2 linked regions of the Alkalinema sp. FACHB-956 genome follow. The protein of the gene in region 2 interacts with the protein of the main gene of each other region in a pairwise test. Links are inferred from orthologs where the notes say so. Each region holds a gene or a part of one and is shown on either strand. Other genes may lie near its edges.

Region 1 (8,067 bases), on a different replicon or contig from region 2:
AGGCTACTTTGGCTTTGAAGTCGGCGCTGTATTGTTTGCGTTTATTGCCCATGAAATACTCCTATCACAGTTTGAGTTTTCAGAGCTTAACTACCTGTCCAGTTTTTGGGGTCCACCGTACCTTTCAGCAAAATGAGTATTTCATTCAAAAGCGACGGGTTGAAGGCTATATTGCCGATTTTATTCGCAATTTACGGGATGTAGACCCAGATTCCGACATGCTGCAAATTGATGGCGAACTCGTGCTACGAGCCATTCAAGCCCAGCATGGTTTATTAGTGGAGCAAGCTAGGGGGATTTATTCCTTTTCTCACTTAACCTTTCAGGAATACTTTGCAGCACGGGAGATCGTCGCCACAAATCGCATTGATTTATTAATGCCCTACATCCATGACAAACGCTGGCGTGAAGTCTTTTGCTGACCCTAGGAATATCTCTCCATCGCTTTAGCACGAGCCCGTACCCATGCATCCTATGCCCGTACCCTGGCCTTGGACTTAGCCCTGGCTAGAACCTGTGCCTACAATCGCTTAGAAGATGAATTACTCAAAATACAGCTTCAGAAGTTAGACTCCTCGATTGCCAACGACAGCCGAGGAGTCTAACTTCATACAGTGGTGGAAACTCCATGGACAAAAGTGGATTGAGGACTGACGCCAGGTCATGATGATTCATCGTAACATTGGCTACGACTGGCAATTCACGCCGGAAGAACGACAATTACTGCGGCAATATTATGATGCGAATGTATTGCTGGTGCAGTGTTTTAATAGTGATTGCTATGTAAGCCGTAATGTGCGGCTAGAGATTGAAGAAACAATATTACTGCCAATGGTAGAGCTTCATCAACACAAACTCGCCAGATAGAATCCTGAAGATTACAGTCCTGAGTTGGAGTCCAGCGAAAGTCCTGATGAATTGGATTTGCTGCTTCGCTGATGGCAAGGGTAGTGATTCAGCGATGCCCCTCACATCGGCACCGACCCCCTAAAAGGAGCCTAGGTTCCTTTTAGGGAGATTGCAGCCAATCAGTTTACGCAACCAATCAGTTTACACAGCCAATCAGTTTACGCAGACTGGGCAGACACCACCGATCGCGCCGCCACCGGGGCCACCAAAGTAGACTGGTTCACGAGAACCCCCACTTCCCGCTGAATCGGCAGGACATCTAAGGTATCCAGTGCAGAGCAGTATTGCAAATCTGCATGGCACTCCAACCGCAGCAGCCGTTGCCCATGGCTAGCTAGATGGAACAGCCCCAACAGGTTATCTTTCCACTGTTGATAGAGCGATACGGCTCCCACCAACTCATCATTACCGGCTAACTCATCTAAAGTGCAACCCAGTTTTTCCATCAAACCCACAGCGATCGCTCCGGCACACACGGTATCTTCCAGGGCGAAGGACCCTTCCCAACCGGCTCCCGTAATCCAAACCGTTTCTGGCTGAGTTTCCACGAGATAGTTCACAACCGCATGGCGATTGATTAAAGCCGCAGCCAACACCGTAGGACATTGCTCAATTTTTTGCAGAGCACGGGTTCCATTGGTGGTGCTGATGAACAGGCGACGCCCCTGCATCAGTTGTGGCGTGCAATCTAGGGGGGAATTGCCAAAATCGCAGCCCTCGACTTTGCTGCCGCCCCGCTCTCCTGCTCGCAGGCGCTTGGCAGGATCCCACTCAGCGCTAGTCTGCATCAATCGATTGAGATCACTGAAGACCTGTACTGCTTCTGCACCTACGCCCAAAGCGGTTGCGATCGTGGTTGTAGCTCTTAAAACATCGATCGCGATGGCACAGTCAGCAGTACAAGGAGAAGGAGTCAGTTCGGGAGTATGGTAAACAAATAGCTTCATTAGTTTGAACGGGATTTAGGGTGATTCGCCGTAGTGAGAGAGTTGCGTAACGATAAATTGGACGAGGAGGGCCAATTTCCCTTTCAGAATAATGGAAGACCGCCTCAGTAGATCGCCATCTTCTTCACTAGTCCGCATTGAATAGAATCAATACATGACTACACGATAGTAGATCTTGTTCGATGAAAGATCCCATAAATCCTAGTTTTCATCGGAATACTTGGGGCAGAGATCTTGCTTTCGCCGGACTTTACTTTTCTGAGAATTTCTTTTCTGAGAATTTCTTTTCTGAGAATTCTTGCACCAGAGTTCCTTTAGTCGGATCCGATTCTCAGCCTTGAGTCGAGGGTCATTTGTTGGGATTCTGTGCAAACCCCCTGAAGGGGCTGATCCCAGGCATCATGGGGCAGACGATCGCAGTAGCCAAAGTCAAAACAAATCCCGATCGCAGGGATCGATCGCCAGTCGGGCTGGCTGAACAGGCGATCGTAAAAGCCGCCCCCGTAGCCTAGCCGATAGCCCTGGGCATCGATGGCTAGACAGGGAACGAGGATGAGATCCACCTCAGAGGCGCATAATTGCGGACAGGTCGGATCGGGCTCCTGAATCCCAAAACGGCCTGAAACGAGGGGCTGTCCAGGCTGCCACAGATGCCACACCAAGCTTTGTCCCTGACAGCGGGGAAACCCAAAGCGACGAGCTGGGGTATGGCTTTCTGGGGGATAGCTTTCTGGGGGATAGCCTTGGGAATGGTCACAATTTTCCTGCCATAGCCAACGGAGATCCGGTTCCTGACGCACTGCAAAAAAGGCCAAAACCGTCTGGGCCGCTTGGAATTGGGGCGATCGTTGCACCTGCTGGCAAATTTGCTGGCTTCTCTGCTGCCAATCGGCTGGCGTCAGCGCTTGCCGTTGTTGAAGCAACTGTTGCCGAAGGGTGACTTTGGTTAATTCTGTTTGCATGTTTCGAGGATGGCCAAAATTTCACTTTACGATCGCGGGTAGAAACGATTGCCTATAGGACGCCTGTGGAGAATTGTGCTGCCATGATCAACTCGTTTGAGCTTATTCCCCCCCCCATTCCCTTCCAGGTTCTCCAGGCGCAGTTACGGGCAAGATGGCGCAATGTTCAAGAATTTGATAACGAAGCCGCCGATATCGTGGTGATTCCGTCCTTGAGCTTAGATCAACGCGAATTACTGAAAGTCGCAGGATTTCACCACTATGAGGAACGGTTACTGTTTTCCTTGATTCGGTTACGCAACCCCCGCACAAGGCTGATTTACCTCACCTCCCAACCCCTCCACCCCAGCATCATCGATTATTACCTACAGTTACTGCCGGGGATTCCCTTTTCCCATGCCCGCGATCGCTTGTTATTGCTCTCGACCTACGATGGATCGCTCAAATCCCTGACCCAGAAAATATTGGATCGACCTCGGTTACTGGAACGGATTCGCCAAGCGGTGAACAGCGATCGGGCCTACATGATCTGCTACAACGCCACGAACTTGGAGCGGGATCTGTCCGAGAAGCTGGGAATTCCGCTCTTTGCATCCGATCCCGCCCTGTTGGAATGGGGGACAAAAAGTGGCAGCCGTGCGGTCTTTGAAGCCAGTGGGATCCCCTTTCCTGATGGCAGTCCGCTCGTCCACAGTGCGGCGGAATTGGCGGAGGCGGCAGCGGATGTATGGGGCCGCAATCCGGAGGTGCAGCGCCTCGTGGTCAAGTTGAATGAAGGGTTTTCGGGGGAGGGCAATGCAATTTTAGACCTGCGGGGGTTGCAGGCCCATTCCCCCAGCGATCGTGTGGCGCAGATCCGCAACCAGTTACCGCACCTTCAGTTCGAAGCCGCCGGGGAACAGTGGGAGACCTATTGTCAGCAGGTTGAGGAACTGGGTGCGATCGCGGAGGTGTTTATCGAAGGGGAGGAGAAGTATTCGCCCAGTGTGCAGGCCCGGATTACGCCCTCGGGCGATGTGGAAATCCTGTCCACCCACGATCAAATTTTGGGTGGCCCCACGGGGCAAATGTATCTCGGCTGTCGCTTTCCGGCGGATGCAGCCTATCGGATGCAATTGCAGGCAATGGGAGAACGGGTCGGTGAGGTGCTAGCCCAGAAGGGGGTGTTGGAACGGTTTGGGGTGGATTTTGTTACGGTGCGGCAGGGGGATGAATGGAAAACCTGGGCGATCGAGATTAATTTGCGCAAGGGGGGCACCACCCATCCCTTCATGACCTTGAAGTTTTTAACCAATGGCTTCTACGACGGCACCACGGGGCTATTCCACAGTCGCCATCGCCAAGTCAAGTACTACATGGCCACGGATAATTTGCAAAGTCCGCAATATCGAGGCTTACTGCCCAATGATTTGATGGACATTGTGGCCAATCATCAATTGCACTTTGACACCAGTACCGAAACGGGAACGGTGTTCCATCTCATGGGCTGCCTATCGGAATTTGGCAAACTGGGCGTCACCAGCATTGGCGACTCTCCAGAGGAAGCGGAGGCCATTTATCGGCGGGTGGTGCAGGTGCTGGATCAGGAAACCTGCGGCGATCGATCGCCCTGCCAAGAACACTATTCCATGTACTGGCACCGTTAAGCAGTGTATTGGCACCATTAAGCAGTGGAACGCATAAAACTCCCCCATGGGGGATGCCGACGGGGGAGCCTGGGATTGACGGGAGTTTAGACGGAACCTTAGGACTTACACGGGATCCACACCAAAGACCTTAACCCCATTGTCATAGACCGTGATGTTACGGACTTTAATCGGCTGTCCCCCTGTTCCCGCAACGCCTTGGAATGACCAATCATTGCTGGAACTCCAAGCCAACGGACTATTGATGCGGAATCGCACTTCCTTCCGGAAGGTGGGTTTCCCGGCGGCATCATACCCCCCAGGGAAAATCTTGGTTCCCGTTAAATTCACATCTGCGTAGTAGATATTGTCACGGTACTGGCGAATTTGGCTGGTTACCGCTGCTTCCGCATAGGGAATCGTCACTGTTAAATTAGCAGGATTCACGCCATTATCCAAGGTGAAGTAATAGCGGAAAGACAGCTTATCCGTTACCTTGGCAGGCCAACTGGATTGGTTATTCACCCAAGCCTTAATTTCGACAAAATTACTGCCCGTTGCATTCACACTGGCTTCCACAAAGAACTGATCACTGCGGGTTTCCGGTGCTGGGAAACTGGCTAAAGGATTGCCCCCGTAAAGGCTATACAACCTTGCCAAGGCTCCTGTCAGTCCGGCATTGTAGTCGATCGCGACCTCGTTCGTCTGGTAGTTGGTCATATCTTCCGTAAAGCCGTCCTGCTGGTTTGGCCCCCCCAGCAATGCGCCATAGAGGATGTGGCGCGGTTTTGTGCTGGATGTGAACTGGTTCCAGCCCGCCCAAGGCCCGTTGGCGGTGGAATGGTGCACCGAGGTCATGGGATTGGCTCCAAAGCCCAGCATATAGCTGCGACCATAGGGATTGTCGCCCAAGGCGTAATTCACCTGCCGCACCGCAAAGTTCTCATAGCGTGATTTCACAGCCGTGTCAGACACTAAATCGCTGTAGGCCAAAGCAACAAAGGCTTGGGTCGTAGCATAGCGCAGGGAACCCCAGGCATCCCGCCAAGCCAAGCCACCGGGGGTGTAGGCGATGCGCTGACCGTTATAACCTACCGTCCAGTAATCCAAATAGTTTTGCACTTCCGTGCGATAGACCGTTTTATTGGTCAATTCCGCTAGCAATACCTTGGCTCCTTTATCCACCCATTGCCAGCTTTGCTCGGATGTATAATTTCCTCGAATCGATCCAGCCGCACCATCGTTGTAAATTTGTTCCGCCTGGGTGAGATAGCTATTGCCGTAGGCGTTGTTTTGAGCCAGTTTTGCCTTGTGTAACCAGGTTGCGCCCCAGAGCAATTCATCGTAGAAACTGACATCTTGGTAGGGCGATGACGTATCTCGACTCCCGTTGGGGGCAATCTGGGCGTTCATGCCACGATAGGTATTGGCAAAGTCAAACAGGCGTTCTGCTTTGCTGAGGAGTGTATTGGCATAGGTGGCGTTGCCATTTTGCCGGAAGACGATCGAGGCCGAAGCCAAGGCCGCCGCTGCCTGTCCCGCGATCGCGGAGTCGGGGGTTTGGATATTAATTTTGTAGGAGGGGCGATCGGTCACTTCATGGATGACTTCCGCAGGCACCCAGTTTTGGTGATCATCACGACGACCGCTGCCCATACTGCCGACTTGGGTGTAGAACTCGTACTGCCCCGGCGTGTCGTTGGTAAAGGCTTTCAGTAGGTAATCCGTAGCCCATTGAATATCACTGAGTAAAAAGGAGGACTGTCCGGTTGTCTGATAGGCCGTTGGCGTTTCCAGCCAGCCCCAGGACAACATCGCAGCAGAATAGGCGATCGTGCGGCTGAATTTAATGCGATCGCCCGCATCGTAGAAGCCGCCGGTCAGATCCCGCCCGACATCGGAACCGTCCAGCAAGGCTGAATCTCCCCGCCACTCAACGCGATTATTACTCGGCAAACGGCCCGATCGTTGGGCATCGTAGAAATAAATCGACTTTTGTAACGCTTCCCCGTAGTTGAACCGTCCCGGAGTCACCGTGGGAATATTGACTGAAAACGTGCCCAAGGTCCCTGCGGCGGCCCAATTACCATTGATGTCCCGTACCTGATTGGCTTGTAGCGCGATCGTGTAGGTGCCGTTATCTATGCTGTCCCAACTGCCCCCCGGTGGGGTAATCCGGTAAGTCACGGTGCGGGGAGTACCGTTAGTCGTACTGTTGACGGCATCGCGAGTGGCCAGTTGGCTGTATCCATTCGGCCCTGTGACGCGGATGTCGCTACTATCTAAACTACTAACGTCAATACCAGCGTTATCGCTGTAGGTTACGGTGAAGGTATAGCCATTGGCAGTGGCGGTTGTAATGTTGGTGACCGCTGCGGTGGCCGTGGGTACGATCGTATCTGTAACAGGAACGGTGTTGAACAGTTGCGCCTGGGGAATAATTTGCTTGGCTAGACTAGCGCTAGACCAAGCCAGTCTAGCCACCGCACTACCACCATTTTCGTAGTATTCCAGCCGAATGTTATATTTCTGTCCCGCTTGCAGGGCGATCGTTCCTCTATATTCCGTGGCGCTTTGGTTTTTCCAGCCATTGATTAACTGCTGGCCATTCACCCACAACCGAATGCCATCATCTCCCGTTGTGTAAAAGGTGTAGGTTTCCGAATGGAGCGCTTGGACTTGTCCCGTCCAACGCACGGAAAAGGTATCTGCCCCGATCGTTGATGCGGGGGCTCCCGAACCCCAATTGAAATTCACTGTTGCATCCGTTCGGGTCAGTTTCAAATTGGTAAAGTCGGAATTATCGTAATAGTCGGCTTTGAGGCCCGTGCCGCCCCCTAAACTCAGGGACGACGATGTTACCGATGCGGTGGATAGCATGGCCGAATCTCCTTACACAAGTAGCAGAAAGAACATGGGGCAATCTGCGAGCAATGCGCAGCACAGAATGGCTCAGCACAAAGTGGCTCAGCAGCAATGTCTTACGCAGGCTCAGCAATGTCTTAGTACGTAGGCTCAGTACACAGGCTCAGTACGCAGGCTCAGCAAATCATTACGATTCAGCACCGAATGACGAGTTAGCGTGAGTAGAAAAGATTCAGCACAGAATGGATGGTCTTAGCACAGATACAGTTTCAGCACAGATGCAGTTTCAGCACAGATGCAGTTTCAGCACAGATGCAGTTTCAGCACAGATGCAGTTTCAGCACAGATGCAGTTTCAGCACAGATGCAGTTTCAGCACAGAATGGATAGTCAATTGGTAATCCAACGACAACGAGCACAGAAAGCAACAGGAAACAACTGACCGATCAAAGATGACCGATCAGGGATCACTGGCCATCAATGACGGGTCACTCATCACTAGTCACTGATTACTAATCATGATTGACTTATCACTTAGGTATCCCAAATTTTCCGTCAAATACCGGATTTTCTTTTTAAAGAAATATTAAAGCACTGGCGGTAATTACGGGCATCAGGGGGGATCCACTCAGCAAATCCCCTGAGACTAATCTTGCCAAGCCCTACTCCAGTAAGCGATCGCCTCACTCCGCAACCGCCCCAGCCCCTTTCCAAAGGTGCAGGATTCAGAGACAATCAAGGGCGATATCCTCCTTCATTC
Region 2 (11,982 bases):
AAACACGCAAACTCGAAAAAGCCTTGTCCCGTTTGCAAAGCAAATTAGCCCAAGGCAAGGGAACGGCTCAAGAGCACTACGAACTCGGAAGTATTTATCTCGATAAGCGATTATTTGCCCAGGCGGTAACCCAGCTCCAAAAGGCAATTAAAGCCAATCAGCTAGAAGGCCAAGACCTTGCTGCTGTCTGTAATGCCTTGGGATATGCCTACTTTGCTCAGGAACAATACGATTTGTCTATCCGCACCTATAAGGATGCGCTGAAGGCCTATGAGGAATATCCCACGGCCTGGAATAACCTAGGCCACGCCTACGAGCGCAAAAACTTGGATAACAAAGCGCTGGAAGCCTACGAGCAAGCGTTAACCTACGAGCCCAAGAATGAGACTGCTCAGCGGCGTTTGACTTCGCTGAAGAAACGGATGGTACCCTCTGCCTAAACCAGTTCTCGATCCAGACCTGCTGCCCCGTTGTGTTTGCCTAAGATGCCCATCGGGTGTTGGGATTGCAGTTAAGCTTGAAGTCAAGGCTGCAATCCTAGCAATGCGCTCCCAGAACGGCCTAGAACCCCAAAAGGACTGGAACCGTCAAGGGAAGTTAAGCCGATTGGATACTCCCTTCCACGTCCGGTAGTTTTTCCACCATGAGGCGAGGTTGGGTGGCACCTGAGAGGCGTTTGAGTAATTTAGGGCGGGGATCGTGCAACAAGTAAGTGATGCGATCGCCCACCTTAAACTCCAGTTCCGCAGGGATGACTTGCAGACAGGCTTTGCGATCGAGCAGGAGAGGCAGCAATTCTCCTTGGCCAATCAACTTCAGTAGCCGCAGCCGTTGCCCCTCGAAATCGCCTTCGTGGAGGATAGTTTCGCCTAAACGAACGGCATCGTTTTGCAGGTACTCATTCCAAGTTTTCAAGGATGCCTGGGTTGAAAAGGCTTGGCTGACCTGACCATTGGCGGTTGTGCCCTCGCGGGGAAAGACCGCTAAAACCCGGGGGGGCTGAAATTCCTCCGCTGCCCGTTGTGCCAATACAGCATTGACTTCACCATTGTCGGTCATGGCTAAAAAAGTCCCGATCGCCGCTAGCCCCGCTTCTTCCAACACTGCGGTATCCAAGGCTGTGCTGGTTAAGAGTTTCAGATTCTCCTGCGGAGGGAAGAGCGTCGGATCCGGGGCTGTATCAATTACAGTGACAGTTTCTCCCCGTTCTAGAAAAAATCGAGCCAACAATGCACTGAGGGGATGACTACCCACAATGACCGCGCCTGTCACTTCCTGAGACGTGATCCCCAACAGCTTCGCGATTGGTTGAGCGGTGAGGGACTGCAAAAATACAGTGAGGATGATGGTCAAAAATACTAAGGCTTTGACCGAGTCCCCCCCATTAATCCCCCCTTGGGTCAGCAGGATGGAAAATAGGGAGGCCACAGACGCCGAAACAATTCCCCGAGGGGCAATCCAGGACATAAACAATTTTTGCCGCCAGTTCAGGTCATCCTGCCAGGTGCAGAGCCAAATGCCGATCGGACGGACAATAAACATCAGCGCCAACACGGTGAAGACGCCGCCCCAACCCAGGGCAAAGACCCCCGCGATCGATAAATCGGCTGACAGTAGAATAAATAAGACTGAAACAGACAGCACCGTAAGCTGGCTTTTGAAGCGTTTGAGCAGTCTTTCCTGGGGTACCTCTAAGGCCCGCAAGACGATCCCTGAAGTCACCGCTGCCATCAGGCCCGCTTCACTCCGCAGCAACTGGGCTAACCCAAACCAGCCCCAGACCCCTGCTAAAACCACTAGGGTTTTGAGTTCCTCTGATAAAAAGGTTGCTTGCTTGAGGAGAACCCCCATCAGCCAGCCTCCAGAGACCCCGATCGCCGCTCCAATCCCCACCCGCAGCAGTAAATCATTCAAAACCACCAAGGGCTCTGGATTGCCGCCGCTTAGCACCACATTCAGCACCACGACGGACAGGATCGCCCCGACGGGATCAATTAAGACCCCTTCCCCTTCCAGCAATGTAGACACCTGGCGATCGACTTCCACCTGTTTCAGGAGCGAGTTAATCACCGTCGGCCCAGTCACTACGACCAGTGAGGCATAGAGAAAAGAAATCGACCAAGGAAACTCGCCCAGCCAGTGAGCCGCCATGCCTCCCCCCAGGAGGGTAATGAGAGTCCCCAAGGTGACTAAATTCCGCAGGCTGCTGGAAACCCGATCGATATCCTGCAATCGCAGGTTAAACCCCCCTTCGAACAGGATGATGGCGACTAGCAACGCAACAATCACCTCTAGGCCATCCCCGAGGCTGCTGGGGTGAATGATGCTAAGCCCACTCGGCCCGAGGGCGATCCCAAAGAGCAGTAAGAGAACAATCCCTGGAATTTTGAGAAATTCTGCCAGTACCTGAGCGCTAATCCCTGCGAGGACTGTAAAGATGATTTGCAGGGTTAGCTGGAGCGGGGTACTCATAGTCTCCAGTTTATCGTCCTTTGCGATCGTCTTTGAGCAGAAGATAGTAAAGCTTGCCGGTCGAGTGAATCAGTCCGGCCCGATCGCGCGCCCCATCTCCCGTACCCATAAAAATATCCACCCGCCCTGGGCCGATAATCGCCCCACCCGTATCTTGATCCAGGACAAATCGACTCACAGATTCTTGTTGTAGTTTCGCGTTCGGCAATTGCGTTTGGATAATCGCCAGCGCGCCGGGGGGCATCAACTTTTTATCGGTCGCGATCGATCGTTCTGCCGTCACTGGAACGCCAAGGCTGCCCAAGGCGGGGGATCCCTCTGTGTTTTTGAAAAAGACGAATCGTTGGTTCCGGGGCAGATACTCATCCAGGGCCTCCGGGCGTTGCTGAAAGTATGCAACCACCTTAGGGAGACTGAGTTCTTCGAGCTTCAGTTTGCCGTCCTTGACCAATTCACGCCCAATGCCCACGTAGGGGTGCTGGGTATGGCCGGCATAGCCGATCGTCATCTTCGAGCCATCGGCAAAGCGCAGTTGGGCTGATCCCTGCACTTGGATTAAAAACGCATCTAGGCGATCTCTCAGCCACACCAATTCTGAGCCTTTCAACAAACCCTTGCTACCTTGTAGTCCATCCTTCCCTTCTAGTTCAGCGCGGCTGGGGTGGGGCTTGGGCCATTGGGCAAAGGTGCGCGGGCGTTGATAAATCGGATACCGAAATTCTGCTGTGGGGGTACGGCTTGCGGGATAGACAGGTTCAAAGTACCCCGTAAAATCGACGGTGCCCTGACCATCCTTGCCTACGGTGGTGTAGAACTCAAATTCTTTGCGGACACTGGCTTGCAGTTGTTGTGGCGTCTCGGCGGCCAGTAACAACGCGCGGAAACGTTGGAGACTCCGCTTGACCCGATCGCGCGTAATTCCTGGAATCCGAAGCCGCAAATAGTCTGCCGCTGAGGCATCGGACTGGAGATAGCGCAAACTGTGATCGATCGATCGGATTAATCCAGGCACCTGACTCATGATTGGCTTTTCCGCCAGTAGAGAATCCAGACTCGCTTCCGCAGGGACCTCTTGTGTCCGACGGAGCGGAACTGGGCTAGGCGCTGGCGTCATTGTCGGTTTGGGAGACGCTGTCGGTTTAGGAGACGCTGTGGTCTTGGGAGACGCTGTCGGTCGGGACGATCCAAGGGAGGAATGATTTCCAGCGGGAAGGGACGATGGATACGTCGTAGGTGCGGGAGAGGGCTGGGGAGCCGTTTGGGCGAGGAGACTCCATGGACTGAGGGCAGGGGCGATCGTGAGCCCTCCCAGGATTGCTAGGATGCGACATCCCTGGCTGCGTTGCTTCTTATAGCTCTGACGCTGACTCACTTCCCCTGCCCTCAGTGGTTGAATTAATAGCGATCGACACTACCGGAGAACACAGGTTCTACCCGGATACCCAAAATGCAACTGGGGCGAACGACCATGTATTCCCCTTGGATGTTTTTAATCGGCACTTGAATAAATTCGGTGGAAGTGGACTTGGGAACGAGGTCAGTGCTGTACCACTTCTGAAAGTCTTGGATGGAGGGAAAACGAACTTCCTCTCGATGTCCCCCTTCCATCAGCAGATGAACTGCGTATTCGCTCGGCGTTCTAGGCATAGCTGCTTCTCATAACCTATCGAACATCATTATGGGCTGGATTGGCACGGAAGTAACGGATAACCTAATCGATCCGGACGAATAGGCGTGGCGATGATCGCTGTCAACCGTGCATTTAAGGAACTGACAAAGATTCAAACGCGCGATCGTTCAATGCCGTGGGGGTGGGTGAAAGGCACAAAATTTTCTGAAGGAAGTCCCCTGATTAAAAGTGATCTACGTCACAACAGGCTTTCGCTGAGATCACATTAGTAGAACCGATTAGATCACGTCCGCATAATGGCTTGAGTCACTTCAGCAAGATAACGGGATTCCCTATTAATCAGGTTCCTTCGTGGTTTTAACGGATTACGTCTGTTATCAAGGCGGATAAGCTAGTGCACAAGTGGTTAAGTCACACCACCAAGTGATCTAGATCACACAAACGCAAAAATAATGCAATTGGGGGTTGGGAGCCTGGTGCCAGTCTGTGTTCCTCCCTGAAGTTCTTGATATTGACCCACTCCCATTGTGTTTTTTGTGTTGTTTATTGTTTCGTTTGTTGATGTCCTTGTGGGTTAGCTATCTACGTTGGGTTAGCTAGCCGCACTGTGGCCAGTTCCTGTTCCCTACTGTTTGTGTCTTGTCATCTGTTTGTGTCTGTGTTCCCTCAATCCACCAGAGGTGTCAATCATGACTGAATCTGGGAAGCACCCTTTTTTTCAACTCACATCCATGCCTATCCGAGATCACAGAGGGTATCCTCCTGCCCTTGTCATCCGAGAAACAGCCACCGATCGCAACAGCTCTCCCCTGTGCGGTTTGGAGGCCACTCCCCCTGAGGCTCCCTCACCGAATTCTGGATCCTTGCCTGATACTTGCTCTAGAAGTGCAGGCTGTTGCAGTGCATCTGCTGACCTGATCCATCAAGAAAAAATGTCCAGCACCAGTCAGGTGGTTGCGGGGATCTCCCATGAAATTAACAATCCAGTGAATTTCATTGCCGGTAATTTAAAGTATGCCGAGGATTATGTCAGTCAATTGATTGACTTGATTGAATGCTATCGCCATCACTATCCTGAGCCTGTACCTGAAATCCAAGCGCGCTTGGACGATCTAGATCTCGACTTCGTTGTTGCTGATATCCAGAAGTTACAAACTTCTATGCGGGTTGGAGCCGATCGCATGAGCCAAGTGGTACAGTCGCTCCGTACCTTTTCCCGCCAAGACGAAACTGAATGGAAGGCAACGGATCTCCATGCGGGCCTAGATAGTACGATCATGCTGCTCCAACATCGGCTGGCGGCCCAGTATGAACGTCCAGCGATTCGGCTGGTCAAAGCCTACGGCGAAATTCCTGCGGTGCCATGCTGTGCCAGTGAACTCAATCAAGCTTTTATGCACCTGCTGTGTAACGCGATCGAGGCGATCGAACAGGTGTTGAATACCGCAGAATCCGCTCCAATGGCAGATTACGACCCAGAAATTCGCATTCGAACCCATCTGGACAGTAATGGCGCTGTGTCTATCTGCATTACCGACAATGGTTGTGGGATTCCCGCCGAGGCTCAGACCCAGATTTTTAATCCCTTTTGGACAACCAAGCCTGCGGGGAAAGGCAGTGGGATGGGACTTGCTATTAGCCAACAAATTGTCACCGAACGACATCGGGGGACTTTAAAGTACCAATTTAGGCCCAACCAAGGTACCCAGTTCATCATCACACTCCCGATCGCTCAGCTATCAGCGCAGAGCGACTCAGAACCCGCTCATTAGAACCCGCTCACTAGAACAAACTAAATTGCTGTAACTGAGCCTCGATCGCCTTGGGTAGGAATTTACGCAACTGCGCTTTGTCTTTAAACATCAAGCGGTTGTTCAAAGAGATATCGAAGGGGAACTGGCCTGGCATATCAGGTCGTTCCATCTGAGTCAGTAAAATTTGCTCCGATCGCTTACTTTGAAGGGCATAACCCACTTCCACACAAACCTTAGGACTGGGAATCAACAGGGGTGGTGTGGCCGTATCAATCTGCGAGATCGAAGTTCCATCCGCAATGAACAGCAAGCTTTGGCGAATCGATCGCATCAGTGAACTGTTAAGGCGCACTGGGCCATCGCTCAGCCGATGGGATTCCTTGAGCGTCAGGGTAATGCGGGATTTGCGATTAATGGTTTCTAGAAGGGCGTTGAGTTCATCCCGCAGAAGCTGGCTGGATTCTGGAAATTCCTGCTGATAGCAAAGAAAAATCGTAGGTTCCAGTCCTGCCATCACTTCTCGCTTTGTGAAGTAAATTTCATGGCTACTCAGGTCAATGTTGGCGATCGCGTAGCCTCCACTGCCTTCGATGTAAAACTCAACCGCTTCTCCTTCCAAATAGCGCTGAAACCAAACTGCGTTTTTCACCTCCGCTGCATCATCCAAGAAATCGGCCCGCAGTCCTGACTTCAGCAAACTATTTTTACTAAGGCGCAAATCATGGGGCCGCTTTTCTAGCTGCTTAATGGGTTCGTATTCCTGGAGATACCAAGCTTTGAGGGCAATAATCGCCATTGATTTATGTCTCTTAGAAGTAAAGTGGCGGGTGCAAAGAGGGGATCGGACAGGACTGCTACGGCAGGAATCGTTGGATCACAGGTTAGATCACAGGTCGCATCACAGGTGGTATCACAGGTGAGTTAGGTGATTCTGTTTGGTCATTGTATATAGGCTTGCTCAAATCGCACAGATATATTATAAGTACAAATATATTATAGGTGCAGGCGTATTATTCAGCCGTTGCAACTCGGGATGACTCTCAAAAAAAAACTCCCCATCTCTCCATCAAGTTCATTGGGAGAATGGGGAACCTAACTTCTATTTACTGATGAAGATTCACTAATGCAAAACGGAGCCACTGATAAAGCTGGATCAACCTTTGTAAGTGTCACTAGTGTAAGTGTCACTGGCAGCACTTGTTTAGATTGAGCCACCCAATGCTTGCTCTTGGACAGACCCTTGTGGCAGACAATGAGGACGCCCTACTCAGGGTTGCTGGCTGTCTTCTGCGGTTCTAAATCAGCCCGATCGTCAAAGACAACCACCTTTTCAGTGGGATCCACTAAGTGAGTTTGTTCCTGAAGAATTGCTTTGGTCTCGTTGGGATCAAAGGTTCGGCTGAATTGGGCTTGTAGTTGGGCGACTCGCGTTTCCGTGGATTTCAATTCCGCCTGAACTTCCTGGAGCTTGGCTTGCTGGACGCTGCGATAGGGAAGTAACTGAAATAAGGATGTAATCGCAACTGCCGAGATCCCAACATTCACTGATAGCTTAATCAGCGTCTCTGCTGCCATCAAGCGGTACATCCGCTGTTGCTGCCGTTGTCGAGCTTGAGGGTTAGGACGACGGGCGCGATCGGGCGATCGCCGAGGAGAGGGTTGAGATAATTGGTGCAGTGCGCTCATAAACCAAACAAATTCCTTTCAGGTAAGCAGACGACTTTCAGGCTGGATGCACTTTTATGGAGAACCTGAACCCCTCAGGATCCCTGCAATCGCCCCAGCTGATCATCCGAGTAGATGCATAGATGTCTGACTAGAAAATCAAATTCTTTCGGTCAAATCATCCGTATATCCACTCAACTTGCTGGTCGTTACAAGCAAGGGAACAAAAAACCTGTCTCGATAGTTTAGCCTAGTTCTTCCAAAATGATCGCCCAAGTTTGAGGGTGAAATTTTGCGAAAATCGACGACTAAATTACCGAGACAGGAGAAAAAGTATCAATCAACCTAGAACGCTGAAAAAATCAGTGATTACACCAATTTTTGCTGTCCTGTGGTGAATGATTTTAGTTTTTATAGAGTTCAGTAGAGAGGCGGAATGCCAAGATACCGGGGATCAAGGCAATGAACAGTGCCATCAATACTTGAGATTCAGACATTGCTATAACTCCTTATCAGGATTGGGATAATTCCTCACAGTTGATTAAACCCTAAGGGTTAGGGTCAGGGGAAAGTGTTTGTAACAAAAGGCAAAACTTAGGGGAAGCCAACCCAATATATTCCGGTGAGAGGGGCCAGTTTGACCGAGTCCCTTCGAGCCTAAGAAGAAGGGCATTTTGAAGAATTCACTCTATCTCCGAGACTGGCCTAGGATCGTCCGCGTCATGGTCGAGCCTGGGAGAATGTTAAGCTGTAGGGACAATACTAAGCTGTAGGGACAATAATCCGTTGATCCCTACTACGTTGATCCCTGTTGATCCCGCAACATTATGATCCCGCAATCGTTGGAAGTATGAGTGGGAAGTATGGCTAAGAAGTATGACTAAAAAGTTGCTGCTAGGTACTTTGACTAGATAAGTTTTACTAGGCAAGACAAGTTTTACTAGGCAAGACAGGTGTTCTAGGCAAGGAAGGTGGCAAGATGAAGAGGCAAAGCCTCCCCTTGGGCGGGATCAACTCCCTGTCACTGGCACTTGGCTAATCCTATCTAAAACGTATAATCCTGTAGGTCAAAGAGCGGGCAATGTTGGATTTTTTAGACTTTCCGTCGCATTTTAGTTTGCAAACACTAGCTTTACTACCCGTGTTGGTGGTGTTGGAAGCGGTTCTGTCTGCTGATAATGCGATCGCGCTTGCGGCTCTGACCCAAGGATTGCAGGATCCAAAGTTGGAACGTCGTGCCCTGAACATTGGTCTAATTTTGGCCTATGTGTTGCGGATGAGTTTGATTTTGGTGGCATCCCAGGTGGTGAACCAGTGGCAATTTGAACTGGCAGGGGCGCTGTATCTGTTGTGGTTGGTCTACCAATTTTTCACGTCCCCAGAGGATGAAGAGGGTGAGCACCATGGGCCACGCTTCCAAAATCTTTGGCAAGCGATCCCCGTGATTGCTTTTACGGATTTAGCCTTTTCCCTGGATAGCGTGACTACCGCGATCGCCGTTGCGCAAGATACTTGGGTGATTCTGCTGGGAGGTACGATCGGGATCATTGCCCTGCGCTTCATGGCGGGATTATTTATCAAGTGGCTGGAAGAATATACCCATCTGGAAAATGCAGGTTACATCACCGTAGCCTTTGTGGGGATTCGCCTATTGCTGCGGGTGGTGAATGACAGTTTAGTTCCCCCGGAATGGATTATGGTTGCCGCGATCGCAGTGCTATTCGCCTGGGGATTTTCGGAGAAAAAGCATCCAGCCCATGGAGATTTGCAGCCGTCAGTCACAGAGGCTGGATCTACAGGGGGATCTACGGGAAATGTATCTACGGAGAGTTTGCCTGGGGAAGGTCTTGCTAAGGATCTGGCTCAAGGGCTGCCCAATCCTGAAATTGAAAAGGTTGCGATCCCCGGTGGAACGGAGAAGGAACCTTCGGAAACTTCTTAGGGGGCAAGCGATCGCTTTCAGTTCGATCAGATTGTCTGCTTTAGCAAAAAAGCGATCGCGAAAACCGCGATCGCTTTTTGTTTGTAGGCCAATAGCGGTTGTATGCTAACAGCCCAGACTGTTAGTCAAAGACCACTAGTCAAAGACCACTAGTCAAAGACCACTAGTCAAAGACCACTAGTCAAAGACCACTAGTCAAAGGCCGTCATTCATCTATTCATACAACCAAGGCGAAATGGTAGGTGTCCAGGAAACCAGTTCTTCTTCCTTAAACCACAGGGCGATTTCCCGCTGAGCGGTTTCGATCGCGTCGGAACCGTGGATGATGTTACGGCCAATGTTGACCCCAAAGTCCCCACGAAGGGTACCCGGTTCAGCCGTCAAGGGGTTGGTGGCACCAATGATCTTCCGAGCCGCTGCAACAACGCCATCCCCTTCCAACACGATCGCTACGATCGGGCCAGAGGTGATGAATTCGACTAAGCCTGCAAAGAAGGGGCGCTCTCTGTGCACATCATAGTGACTTTCTGCCAGTTCCTTGCTGACGCTCATCAGCTTGAGCCCAACGAGCTTAAATCCTTTTTTTTCAAAGCGACCGATAATTTCCGACACGAGGCCGCGTTGTACGCCATCGGGTTTAACCGCGACAAATGTTCTTTCCATCTGCGTCTCCCAAGCAATTGAAGGAATCAATTATTTCCTAAAACAGATTAGCAGCTTGAGTGGGAAGGGATCAGGATTAACCCAGATTTTCCGTGGTCTTAAATCAACTTAGTTGGATACAGTGACGCCCAAGTCAAATGCGATAGACTGATTGGTTCAACGGGTCGTTTAGGGCAGAAGGAATAACCATGACAGGATTTGCGGCATCCTCCACTGAACCACAGGAACTGACAGAACAGGCGACTCAGCCACTGTCTCAATCGACCGTGTCTCAATCGACCGTGTCTCAACCGACCGTGTCTCAACCGAGTGCTCAAACTAGTTCCCCGTCCATGGCTCAACCTGTGGCTCTCTCCACTTCGCTAAAGTCCCACCCATCTGTGCCAGAACCGCAACTCCCAACAAATGCAGAGGCTTGGACGATCGAAGACAGTGAGGAACTCTATCGAATCCAGGGCTGGGGAGAGCCGTATTTTTCGATTAATGCCGCTGGCCATGTGGTGGTGTCGCCCAAGGGAATGCGGGGGGGATCGCTGGACTTATTTGACTTGGTTAATTCCTTACAGCAGCGGAATTTGGAATTGCCTTTACTCATTCGCTTTTCTGACATTTTGGAAGATCGAATTGAGCGACTCAACGGCTGCTTTGCTAAGGCGATCGCCCGGTATAGCTATCCCGGTGTGTACAAAGGTGTGTTTCCGGTGAAGTGCAACCAACAGCGCCACCTAGTGGAAACGTTGGTGAAGTATGGCAAGCCCTATCAATTTGGCCTGGAAGCGGGATCCAAGCCGGAACTCTTAATTGCCTTGGCTTCCTTGAATACGCCGGGAGCTTTGGTGATCTGTAACGGTTATAAGGATCGGGAATATATCGAAACCGCTATCTTGGCGCAAAAGCTGGGTAAAACGGCCATTATCGTGCTGGAACAGTTGGAAGAAGTGGCCTGCGTAATTGAAGCTAGCCACAGGCTGGGGATCAAGCCGATCGTCGGCGTGCGGGCCAAACTGAGTGCGAAGGGGATTGGGCGTTGGGGCACCTCGGCGGGCGATCGGGCCAAATTTGGCTTAACGATCCCGGAAGTGTTAACCGCCGTGGAACAGTTGCGGGAAGCGGGGTTACTGGAATCGTTGCAACTGCTGCATTTCCACATTGGCTCCCAGATTTCAGCGATTAGTGTCCTGAAGGAAGCCTTTCGGGAAGCGGGGCAGATCTATGTGGAACTGGCGCGTTTGGGGGCACCAATGCGTTACATCGATGTGGGCGGTGGCCTCGGGGTGGATTACGACGGCTCCAAGACGAACTTCCACGCCTCCAAAAACTACAACATGCAGAACTATGCCAATGACGTAGTGGCGGCCATGAAGGATGCCTGCACCCAAGCGAATATTCCAGTTCCAACGATCGTCAGTGAAAGTGGCCGTGCGATCGCCTCCCATCAATCGGTACTGGTGTTTGATGTGCTGGGATCCAGTGATGCTCCGGGCATGGACGTTGTCGATCCGGTGCAAGAAAGTGAACATTTAATCGTTCGCAACTTGTTTGAAACCTACGAATCCATTTCCCTAGACAACTTGCAAGAAGCCTACAACGACGCCACCCAGTTCAAAGAAGAGGCGGTGAGTCTGTTTGGCTTTGGCTACCTCAGTTTGCCGGAACGGGCGCGGGCGGAACGGCTGTATTGGTCCTGCTGTCATAAGATTCAAACTCTGATGCACCAGTTGGAGTTTGTGCCGGAGGAGTTGGAAGACCTGGAAAAAATTATGGCTTCCATCTACTACATCAATCTGTCTGTGTTCCAATCGGCCCCGGATAGTTGGGCGATCGATCAACTGTTTCCCATCATGCCGATCCACCGC

The links.
Region 1: the proteins of ndk (region 2) and H6G21_RS12590 interact in binary tests that used the Escherichia coli proteins (3 or more experiments, as listed by UniProt). The link is inferred for Alkalinema sp. FACHB-956 from one-to-one orthologs.

What each region holds. Positions count from the first base shown.
Region 1 is NZ_JACJRC010000009.1:189,091-197,157, reverse strand. Bases 995-3,744 are described here. They hold H6G21_RS12590 (5-formyltetrahydrofolate cyclo-ligase), read right to left. Parts: upstream 2,819-3,744; coding sequence 2,171-2,818; downstream 995-2,170. Other genes in these bases: H6G21_RS12585 (peptide ligase PGM1-related protein), read left to right, coding at 2,902-3,744; H6G21_RS12595 (2-phosphosulfolactate phosphatase family protein), read right to left, coding at 1,068-1,856. Outside these bases: H6G21_RS12600 (hypothetical protein), read left to right, coding at 664-867; more of H6G21_RS12585, read left to right, coding at 3,745-4,464; H6G21_RS12580 (glycoside hydrolase family 9 protein), read right to left, coding at 4,570-7,323. UniProt on the Escherichia coli protein: Involved in the removal of 5-formyltetrahydrofolate.
Region 2 is NZ_JACJRC010000014.1:112,619-124,600, forward strand. The notes cover bases 8,402-11,350. They hold ndk (nucleoside-diphosphate kinase), read right to left. Parts: upstream 10,127-11,350; coding sequence 9,677-10,126; downstream 8,402-9,676. Other genes in these bases: H6G21_RS15695 (DUF475 domain-containing protein), read left to right, coding at 8,603-9,463; speA (biosynthetic arginine decarboxylase), read left to right, coding at 10,315-11,350. In the rest of the region: H6G21_RS15655 (tetratricopeptide repeat protein), read left to right, coding at 1-440; H6G21_RS15660 (sodium:proton antiporter), read right to left, coding at 598-2,472; H6G21_RS15665 (MltA domain-containing protein), read right to left, coding at 2,483-3,844; H6G21_RS15670 (hypothetical protein), read right to left, coding at 3,868-4,119; H6G21_RS15675 (ATP-binding protein), read left to right, coding at 4,792-5,874; H6G21_RS15680 (hypothetical protein), read right to left, coding at 5,885-6,652; H6G21_RS15685 (hypothetical protein), read right to left, coding at 7,120-7,542; psaM (photosystem I reaction center subunit XII), read right to left, coding at 7,926-8,024; more of speA, read left to right, coding at 11,351-11,982. UniProt on the Escherichia coli protein: Major role in the synthesis of nucleoside triphosphates other than ATP. The ATP gamma phosphate is transferred to the NDP beta phosphate via a ping-pong mechanism, using a phosphorylated active-site intermediate.